3 regions of the Mesobacillus sp. genome follow, and region 2 is predicted to be linked to each of the others. Evidence: riboswitches for the same ligand, from Rfam matches in the RefSeq annotation. Region 2 holds a riboswitch; each other region holds the start of a gene.
What was found. Region 2 has a riboswitch for lysine ahead of AC3EBE_RS05775 (transporter substrate-binding domain-containing protein). Riboswitches for the same ligand answer to the same signal wherever they lie in the genome.
Positions count from the first base shown of each region.

Region 1: it holds a riboswitch for lysine, as region 2 does, so the genes downstream of both, AC3EBE_RS11730 (Na+/H+ antiporter NhaC family protein) here and AC3EBE_RS05775 (transporter substrate-binding domain-containing protein) in region 2, are expected to answer to the same signal.
Region 3: it holds a riboswitch for lysine, as region 2 does, so the genes downstream of both, AC3EBE_RS13045 (aspartate kinase) here and AC3EBE_RS05775 (transporter substrate-binding domain-containing protein) in region 2, are expected to answer to the same signal.

Region 1 is NZ_JBYNSB010000030.1:104,200-107,481, reverse strand. It holds gene AC3EBE_RS11730 (Na+/H+ antiporter NhaC family protein) at 29-1,615, opposite strand; lysine riboswitch at 1,746-1,927, opposite strand; gene yunB (sporulation protein YunB) at 1,995-2,753, opposite strand; gene AC3EBE_RS11720 (HD-GYP domain-containing protein) at 2,813-3,282, opposite strand, start outside.
Region 2 is NZ_JBYNSB010000017.1:17,258-20,539, forward strand. It holds gene AC3EBE_RS05765 (amino acid ABC transporter ATP-binding protein) at 1-92, opposite strand, end outside; gene AC3EBE_RS05770 (amino acid ABC transporter permease) at 117-857, opposite strand; gene AC3EBE_RS05775 (transporter substrate-binding domain-containing protein) at 921-1,757, opposite strand; lysine riboswitch at 1,869-2,050, opposite strand; gene ahpC (alkyl hydroperoxide reductase subunit C) at 2,452-3,015, shown strand; gene ahpF (alkyl hydroperoxide reductase subunit F) at 3,028-3,282, shown strand, end outside.
Region 3 is NZ_JBYNSB010000033.1:94,160-97,441, forward strand. It holds gene uvrC (excinuclease ABC subunit UvrC) at 1-610, shown strand, start outside; lysine riboswitch at 681-859, shown strand; gene AC3EBE_RS13045 (aspartate kinase) at 1,254-2,486, shown strand; gene AC3EBE_RS13050 (nuclease-related domain-containing protein) at 2,849-3,282, shown strand, end outside.

The DNA of each region.
Region 1 (3,282 bases), on a different contig from region 2:
GGCTGTCTGGTGAACAGACAGCCTTTTGTTATTCTGCTAGATTTTCTTTTAACGATTCCGCTTCTGGGGACTTGGTGCCAAAGATGAACGCAAATCCAGTTAACAGGATTGCAACTACTGCAAGAGATGCAAGAGTGCTGCCTGTAAAACCCACTACAATGAAGCCAACGGCCGAGATAGCTGCAGTAATGAGCGCATATGGCAGCTGGGTCATGACATGGTCCAAATGGTTCGATCCCGCACCAGTAGAGGAAAGGATCGTTGTATCGGAAATTGGCGAACAGTGGTCACCAAATACCGCACCGGCCAATACGGCTGCAAGAGCCGGAAGAAGCATGCTGATATCTGCTGCAGCAGCGATATCTCCTGCGATTGGAAGCAGGATACCGAATGAACCCCATGAAGTTCCTGTTGAGAACGCCATGATTCCCGCTACGATAAATAGAAGGAATGGCAGGAAGGAAATATTCATGTTTGATTTTTCAACAAGTCCTGCAAGATATGTTCCTGTTTCAAGTCTGCCAATCAAATCAACAATTACCCATGCGAACACAAGAATATAAATGGCCGGAAGCATAGATTTGATTCCCTCAAGAATGCCTTTTCCGAATACATTTGCATTTACACCTTTAAGGACAACTGCCTGTCTTACAAACAGAAGCAATGCGGCAGCGAGTCCCAGCAGGCCGCCTGTTACAAGTGATTTCGTTACATCGGTATTTTCAAGGATTTTAAAAATAGTCGCTTTGCCTTCAACCGCACTCAAGCCTGTCCACATCATCATACCGACAGTTCCGGCAACAAGCGCGGCGATTGGCCAGACTAGGTCTCCTACTGTGCCTTTTGAGCTTGTCGGAAGATCATCTTTTAGCTCCCCTGGGACAGGCTTGCTCTGATCCACAACGATGCCTTCATTCCAGGCACGTGTTTCGTGGACCTTCATTGGTCCGATATCGATATTGCGAAGCGCTACGATGAACACCATAGCAAGTGCAGCAAGTGCGTAAAAATTCATTGGAGCGATTTGCATGAATGCCGAGAAGGCACTATATTCTGTTACTCCATGCGCAGCAAGGATCGTGCCGATCAGGGCGATAATGTAAGCCCCCCAGCTTGAAATCGGAGATACAACACACATTGGAGCGGATGTTGAATCAATAATATAAGCAAGCTTTGCGCGAGACACCTTTTGACGGTCCGTAATCGGGCGCGAGATTTGTCCTACAGCCAGGGCATTGAAGTAATCATCAATAAAAATGATAATACCTAAAAATGCACCTACTAGCTGGGCGCCAGCTCTTGTTTTAACACGCTTCATTGCCCATTCGCCAAATGCGCGGCTGCCGCCGGAAATTGAGATGAACGCTGTAATGATTCCCAAAAGCAATAAGAACAGGATGATATATAGACTGTATGTGTTCAGCTCGCCATCGGCAATGAATATTCCTTTTACCGCATCGCCTATGATTGAAAAGGTCTTGCCAATATTGAACTCAGAAAGCAATAAAGCCGCTGCGGCGATGCCCGTCCCCAAAGACAGAAGCACCTTTCGTGTGATTACTACCATTAGAATCGCCAGCAAGGGCGGAAGTAATGAATATATTGTGTTCTCCATTTTTTCTCCTCCTAGTTTTTTGTCAGGGGGAAACTGTTCCATGAAAAGAGCAACAAGTCCAGATAAATATAAAAGGGCAACGATAGAGAATGTCTATCGCTGCCCTTGATAAGCAACTAGTTTCTCCATCACGATCTGTAGCTCCCCATTATGGAGATTCCTCCATAATGACAGTGGTACTCTTGTTCAAAGTACCCCCAGCAATATAAATGCGACACATTTAAACTGCTTCGGCAAAATTCCCTTTCAGCTGTGATCAACGTTGTCATCCTCACACAGCATACTCTTGAATTCTGCACCTCTACCCCACCGGAATGATAAGGTTATTTATTCAATTAGGTTTATAATATAACAATATAGTAAACTTGGCAACTCCTTTTTACTCACCCGGCAATTGGATAGCTGGTGAAGAATCCCCGCCGCCATTGTAAAATTGGGGCACTTTTCCAGGATAATAGAAGCTTCCGATCGGGATATCCTCTTGGACTGTGGCTATATCTGTTGCGAATGGAATAATAATTTGCACATTTACCTTTACTCTAACCGAAACATTGATCAGGGTGTTGTTGATGCCATGCTCCTCTGTTTCCCAAACGATATCCGCTGTGACATCGCCAATCGCATTGAATTTTACCGGAACCCTCGGCCCCATATTACCGAGAAGCGCATTATTGGTAGCCTGCCCTAATGGGACATAGTAGATGATTCCTTCCTGCCTTTCATCCTCATCTGTAACAAGCTCCACATCTGACAGCATTTCAAGTGAGGTGAGATTCCCTCTTTCTGCTTCCTTAAGATTCATTTGCACAATGTTCGTCGTCTCAGCCTTCACGCGGTTGATGATTTCGGTGTTGAACTTCACTACAGTGGTTGTACCGCCATCAACCGGGACAAACTCAATGACTTTATCAATATCCATGCCGCTTGCGATTTTCTTATTAATGGCTTTATTGATTACCAGTGTCGCAATCTTCCTTGTCTGGGATTCTGCATATCTCATTAGTGTTGGTTCAAGACCTTTATCTATAATCCAGAGCCCTGCTGCTGTTGAAAAAGAAAAAAAGACAAAGGTCAGCAGGAACACGTATCTGAAAGGCAATGGCCCTTTTCGAGGCAGCCTGCGGCCGAACTTTGCCAAAACAAATCCCCCCTCTAAAGCTATATGTATGCTTTAAAGGGGGGAACTAGCCTTAAAAACTAATAATTGTTGGCGTACTCATATTTCATGATGGTGTCACAGCTGACGATCATAATTGATAAATTGACCTTAAGGTCGATTTCATATGGGTTGACCCGCTGGCCGTTTTCTTCGAGTACCCGTATGAGCGGGCGTTCGCTCAAGCCTGGATTCTGGGCAGCGACTGCTCCTTTGCGTCCGTCGCTTAGCACGACTGTCAATCCGATTGGGTAGATTGCTACTGCCCTGCGGAAAGCATCGACGACCTTCGGATCGAATAAGCTCCCCGAGCCGGAATAGAGGATTTCCAGTCCTTCATGGGGCAGCATAGCCGGCCTGTAGACACGGTTTGAGGTAACAGCATCAAATACATCCGCTACTCCAAGGATTCTTCCGAACAGGTGGATGCTGTCATCTTTAAGCCCCCTCGGATAGCCTGAGCCATTTAGGCGTTCATGGTGCTGGTAGGCACAATGGGCAACAATCAAAG
Region 2 (3,282 bases):
TCCCCTTTATTGACCGAGAAGTTGATATCTTTTAACACTTCATGAGTTCCAAAGGATTTGTTCAGATGCTGTATATCGATTACTGTTTCCATACTCTCTCCTCCTTCTTGTAAAAATTATCTCGCTGGCTGTTGTGTTTCTTCGCCCAGGACCATTTTGTAGTTGTCCGGGCCTTCTAGTCTTTTTTCAAAATAAAGCAGAATCCTTGTTACAGCGAAGGTCATGACAAAATAGATCACGCATGCAACAAAGAAGGATTCGAAATATCTAAAATTGTTTCCTGCAACTGATTTTGTAAGGAAATACAATTCTGAAACTGATATAACATTCAGAACAGATGTGTCTTTAATATTGATAACGAACTGGTTCCCAGTTGCCGGCAGGATATTGCGGACTACTTGCGGAAGGACAACATTCATCATCGTTTGGAAGTGGTTCATCCCAATTGCCTGGGCAGCTTCAAATTGTCCTTTATCAACAGAAACAATGCCGCCGCGGACAATTTCCGCCATGTAGGCCCCTGTATTGATCGATACAACAATAAGCGCCGCCGCCATCACATCTATATCCACACCGAATGCTAACGCAGAGCCATAATATATCACCATTGCCTGTACAATCATCGGGGTGCCGCGGAAGAACTCAATATAAACGGATAGAATAAAATTAATGATAGCAAGAAACCATTTCTTGAATCCTTTTTCCGGTACTGGAATTGTACGGATAACTCCTGCTATTAAACCAATGACCGCTCCCAAAATGGTACCGATCAGAGAAATATACAGGGTAACCCCGGCTCCTCGAAGGAACATTGGCCAGTTTTCCGAAACGATCTTAATGATCCACTCTAAACTCATTTTCCTTCTCCTTTTATCATCATAAAACCGACTGTATATAAGTACAGCCGGTTTTATAGAATGTTATTTGGCTGCAGGCTGATTCTTGATAGCTGCGTCCATTATTTCTGTACGTTTTTCTTCAGAGATTCCTTTCAAAATTTCATTGATTTTATCTGTCAGCTTGCTGCCTTTTTGAAGACCAACTGCGATGGCGGTATCATCTTCAGATGTTTTGAATCCATCTTCAAATTCAACCATTGCTAAGTTTTCGTTTGCAGATGAAGCACTTACAGCCTCAGGACGCTCCGAAACATATCCATCAATGATTCCTGATTCAAGTGCAACCCTCATAGCCGGGAAGTTATCCATTGCAGTTTCTTTGGATACACCCTCAATTTGGTCGATGACTGAATAGTGGAATGTATTTAATTGAGCTGTAATCTTTGCACCCTTGAAATCCTGGATGGAAGCAGCTCCTTCATATTTCCCGCCTTTTTTAACCACCATTACTAGATTTGATTTATAATAGTTATCCGAAAAGTCGATTGTCTCTTTACGCTCTGCAGTTGGGGACATCCCTGCGATAATTGCGTCAATTTTGCCTGAAGTCAACGCTGGAACCAGTCCGTCCCATTCCGTTTTAACGATTACTAATTCTTTTCCTAAACCATCAGCAATTTTCTTCGCGATTTCCACATCATAGCCGCCAGCATATTCAGAAGTGCCAGCTATTTTCACACCGCCGTTTGAATCATCCTTCTGAGTCCAGTTAAATGGTGCATAGCCAGCCTCAAGGCCTACCTTAAATGTATTATCATCGGATGAGCCTGAATTTGAATCGTTGCCTGATCCGCATCCTGCAAGTAAAACCATTGCTGAAATCAAAAATACTAAAAATAATGATGCCTTTGTTCTCATGTTCGTTTTCTCCTCCTTGTTTTTATAGAGCGTTTTTTACAAACAAAAAGCGACCTGAGATAAACTCAGGTCGCATTATTCATAGATGCCCTAAATTCCTCTCTTTTCCCATAATGAGATAGCACAACTCAATAAACCGGGGAGTCTATTGAGACAGTCCTGCAGCTCTTAACTGCAGACCCAGCAAGCAATACTGAGAATATTACCCACTTCGGCGACATTTCCTTCTCCCTAGCATCAAAGCTTCTCAAACTCCGCTAAGGACTGTTAAATATCGCGCCTCTACCTCACAAGCAAAAGTGAGGTGAAATATTAAATTATAGTAAATAGGCTACAATAACCTGTTAATTCTGTCAATCTAGTTATTTTTGGAAAATCTAAATATGCACGTGTAGTCAGTGTTTTTTGAACTATCACACTCAAACAATCTATGTTGGGGATTTTTTTTACTATAGAATTAAAAAGCTGCAAACTGTTAACACTCTTTATGTATGCAAAAAATTCTCATTTCCATTAAACTAAAAATGAGTGGAAAAGATGTTCCATAAAGCGAGTACTTATCGCTTGACAAGAGAACGAGCTCTATATGATAATGGTTATCGAATTAGAATTATTCTAGTTTATTGAATAGTTAACTGAATTCCTTCAGTCCAACTATTTCACAATAAACCAAAATTTAAGGAGGAACTTAATCATGGCATTAATCGGTACTCAAGTATTACCATTCACAGCAAACGCATTCCACAACGGAGAATTCATCACTGTTTCTGAAGAGAACTTCAAAGGCAAGTGGAGCGTAGTCGTATTCTACCCAGCAGACTTCACATTCGTATGTCCAACTGAGCTTGAAGACATGCAAAACCAATATGCAACACTTAAAGAAATGGGAGCAGAAGTATACTCTGTATCTACAGATACTCACTTCACTCACAAAGCATGGCATGACCACTCTGAAGCAATCGGCAAAATCGAGTACATCATGATCGGCGACCCTTCTCAGAAGATCTCTCGCAACTTCGATGTATTGAATGAAGAAGATGGTCTTGCAGACCGCGGAACTTTCATCATCGATCCAGACGGCGTAATCCAGACTGTTGAAATCAACGCAGGCGGAATCGGCCGTGATGCTAGCCAGGTTGTCAGCAAGCTTAAAGCAGCACAATACGTTCGCAACAACCCAGGCGAAGTTTGCCCTGCAAAATGGAAAGAAGGCGAAGCAACACTTAAGCCAAGCCTTGATCTTGTAGGAAAGATTTAAGGAGTAACCTCCATGTTATTAGATGCAGAAATTAAAGCACAATTAGCCCAATATCTCCAGCTGATGGAGGGCGATGTGCTGCTTAAAGTCAGCGCTGGATCCGATGATGTTTCTCGTGACATGCTGGCTTTAGTCGACGAATTGGCGACAATGTCAACTCGCATTAAAGTTGAGCATGCAGAATTAGATAGAACTCCAAGCTTTAGTGTAAACCGTATCGGCGAGGACACTGGCGTAACCTTTGCCGGGATTCCTCTCGGACACGAA
Region 3 (3,282 bases), on a different contig from region 2:
CATCCAGGGAACTGACCCGGTATCGGCGATGATCGTATTTATTGACGGCAAGCCTGAAAAAAGGGAGTACCGAAAATATAAAATCAAGACAGTCAAGGGACCGGATGATTATGAATCGATGCGCGAGGTCGTGAGAAGGCGCTATTCAAGAGCCCTGAAGGAAGGGCTTCCTCTTCCGGACCTGGTCATAATCGATGGCGGTAAAGGCCATATCGAATCGGCGCGCGATGTGCTGGAAAATGAGCTTGGGCTTGATATCCCCCTCGCCGGGCTGGCAAAGGATGATAAGCACAAGACATCACAGCTGTTATATGGGAATCCACTGCAGATCATCAGCCTGCCAAGGAACAGCCAGGAGTTTTATCTCCTGCAAAGGATACAGGATGAAGTCCACCGCTTTGCGATTACGTTCCATCGCCAGCTTAGGGGGAAAAGTGCTTTTCAATCATTGCTTGATGAGATTCCGGGCATTGGCGAGAAGCGGAAAAAAGCATTGCTGAAGCATTTTGGCTCTGTGAAAAAAATGAAGGAAGCGACCATCGAGGAGCTGGCGGCGGCTGGATTGCCGGCAGTAGTTGCACAGGAATTGCACACAAAATTGCAAAACTAATAGTAGCATTCTATTTTTTTGTGTGCTATAATGAGGAAAATTTCATATTGCTATCACTTTAGAGCATTAAAGTGAAGATAGAGGTGCGAGCTTCAAGAGTAAAAGCCTGGAGAATAATAGGATTCCGGGAAGGGCTTTGAAAGGGGACGTTCGCCGAAGTGGGGGAGAGCCTATATTTTTTCCCGCTGGTCCTTCGTTGAATAAACGCTGGATTGTCAAGATTTGCCGTCTTGGAGTGCTATCTCATGTTGCAGCGTATATACACGTTTATAAAGCAATGGGAGCCACTCTCATTGCTTTTTTGTATTTGGCTCTGTTAATGCTGAATGCTGGTTTTTAAACCCTGCTGATTGGAGTGGATGGCGCGAAGACTCCTTCGGGATGAAGCGGGCAGGTGAGACCCCGCAGGAGCAAAGTGACGAGGAGGCCCAGCGCACGCCCCGAGGAAAGCGAAGCGCCTGGAACGAAAATCTACAGCCTAGTTTAACAGAGCTTTGTTTTTAAAAGGCAATTTTCTTTGAATCTGTGAAAACAGATTGTCATGCAAATCAAGCCTTAGGGAAAAAATACATATGCGGCTAATCCATGAAGCTCTTTTTTAGAGGCAGAAAAAATAGAAAGAAAAGGCAGGGGAAAGGAAATTATGGGATTAATTGTACAGAAATTTGGCGGAACATCGGTTGGCAGTGTTGAAAAAATCAAGAATGCAGCCAGCAGGACTGCAGAAGAATTGCAAAATGGAAATAATGTGGTTGTCGTCGTTTCAGCAATGGGTAAAACAACGGACCATCTGGTCGATATGGCGAATGAAATCTCCACCGCTCCATCAAAACGAGAAATGGATATGCTTTTGACAACTGGCGAGCAGATCACGATTGCCCTTTATTCAATGGCGCTGGCGCAAATGGGAATCGAAGCTGTTTCCTATACCGGCTGGCAGGCGGGCATCAAAACTGAAGCAGTGCATAGCAACGCTCGAATCCTTGATATCGAAACAGACAGGATTGCTGGCGATTTAAAGGACGGCAGAGTTGTGATTGTGGCTGGCTTCCAGGGAGTGACAGATGACGGCCAGATCACGACATTGGGCCGCGGCGGTTCTGATACAACGGCTGTTGCATTGGCAGCCGCTTTAAAGGCTGATAAGTGTGATATTTATACAGACGTCACCGGTGTGTTTACAACAGACCCAAGATATGTGAAAAGTGCAAGGAAGCTGCTGAGTGTTTCTTATGATGAAATGCTTGAGCTTGCAAACCTTGGAGCAGGCGTGCTCCATCCGCGTGCGGTGGAATTCGCCAAGAACTATGGACTGCCGATCGAGGTAAGATCCAGCATGGAGAGAGAAAGAGGCACGATCATTGAGGAGGAGATTGGAATGGAACAGAATTTAGTAGTGCGCGGAGTCGCGTTTGAAGACCAAATCACGAGAGTATCAGTCCTTGGAGTGAGCACATCATTGAAAGGACTTTCCACTATTTTTACAACATTGGCCCAGCATCATATCAACGTCGACATTATCGTCCAAAGCCGCACAGAAGCTAACACTGCCAACATTTCTTTTTCCATCAAGAGCAATGATCTGGCTGAAACTTTGGATGTATTGGACAGTAATAAAGAAGTGCTGAACTACAAGGAAATTGAATCTGAAACAGGCCTTGCGAAGGTGTCGATCGTAGGATCCGGAATGGTATCCAACCCGGGTGTAGCAGCCAAGATGTTCGAAGTGCTTGAAGGCAACGGCATCCAGGTGAAAATGGTCAGCACATCCGAAATCAAGGTATCAACCGTACTTGAAGAGGAGCAGATGGTTCATGCAGTAGAAGCCCTGCACGAAGCGTTTGAATTGTATTCAGAGTCAGTGAAGACGAAATAAGTTGTGGATTGGAAAGCCTTCCGGGTTTGGGGGGCTTTTTTTGTTGGGATTTGGGGTGAAAATCGGGTAGAAAATTGGTTGGAAATCGGTCGGAAATCGCTTACTGGTGAATAAATCTCTTTTACTGGTGAAAAACCTGTTCCTACTAGTCAAAAAACTTCTCCTACTAGTCAAAAATCCTTTCCTACTGGTGAATAAATTTTCATACCTCCTTAAAACACCTTTCTACTATTGAGAAATCCAAGTTTACCTGATCTAAATAATTGTTTTGTCAAAGAAAGTTCAAGATTGTGATTATATGGGGGCAGGAATCTAAATATTTTTAAAGAATTCTTATGAAAAATACCGGAGGAGGGATTCGCATGATTGTAAAAGATAGAATTTATCCAATTAGATTGAGAATGTATGAGGCATTATTAAGCAGACTTAAGGAAAATTGTCCGAGAAGGGGGGAAATTGAGGAGGATTACAAAGGCTGGTGGGCAGGGTATAAAGGGGAACTGCAAACGGATTACCGTTTAAGCTTCTTGCCCGAAAAAGATTATTGGATTATTAGAGATATAAGGCTGCAGGATGGCACATGGCATTTCCAGATTGACACCCTCATAATAACCCATCGGTATATTCTTCTCATTGAGACAAAAAACTTCTCGGGTACCATCTTCTTTGAAAAAGATTCCGAGCAAATGATCCAAACAAAGCAAGAGAAAGAAAAGGCATTTGATAATCCAGTGATTCAAGTCAAAAATCAAAAATGGCATCTTAAGAGATGGCTTATAGAAAACAATTTCAAAGT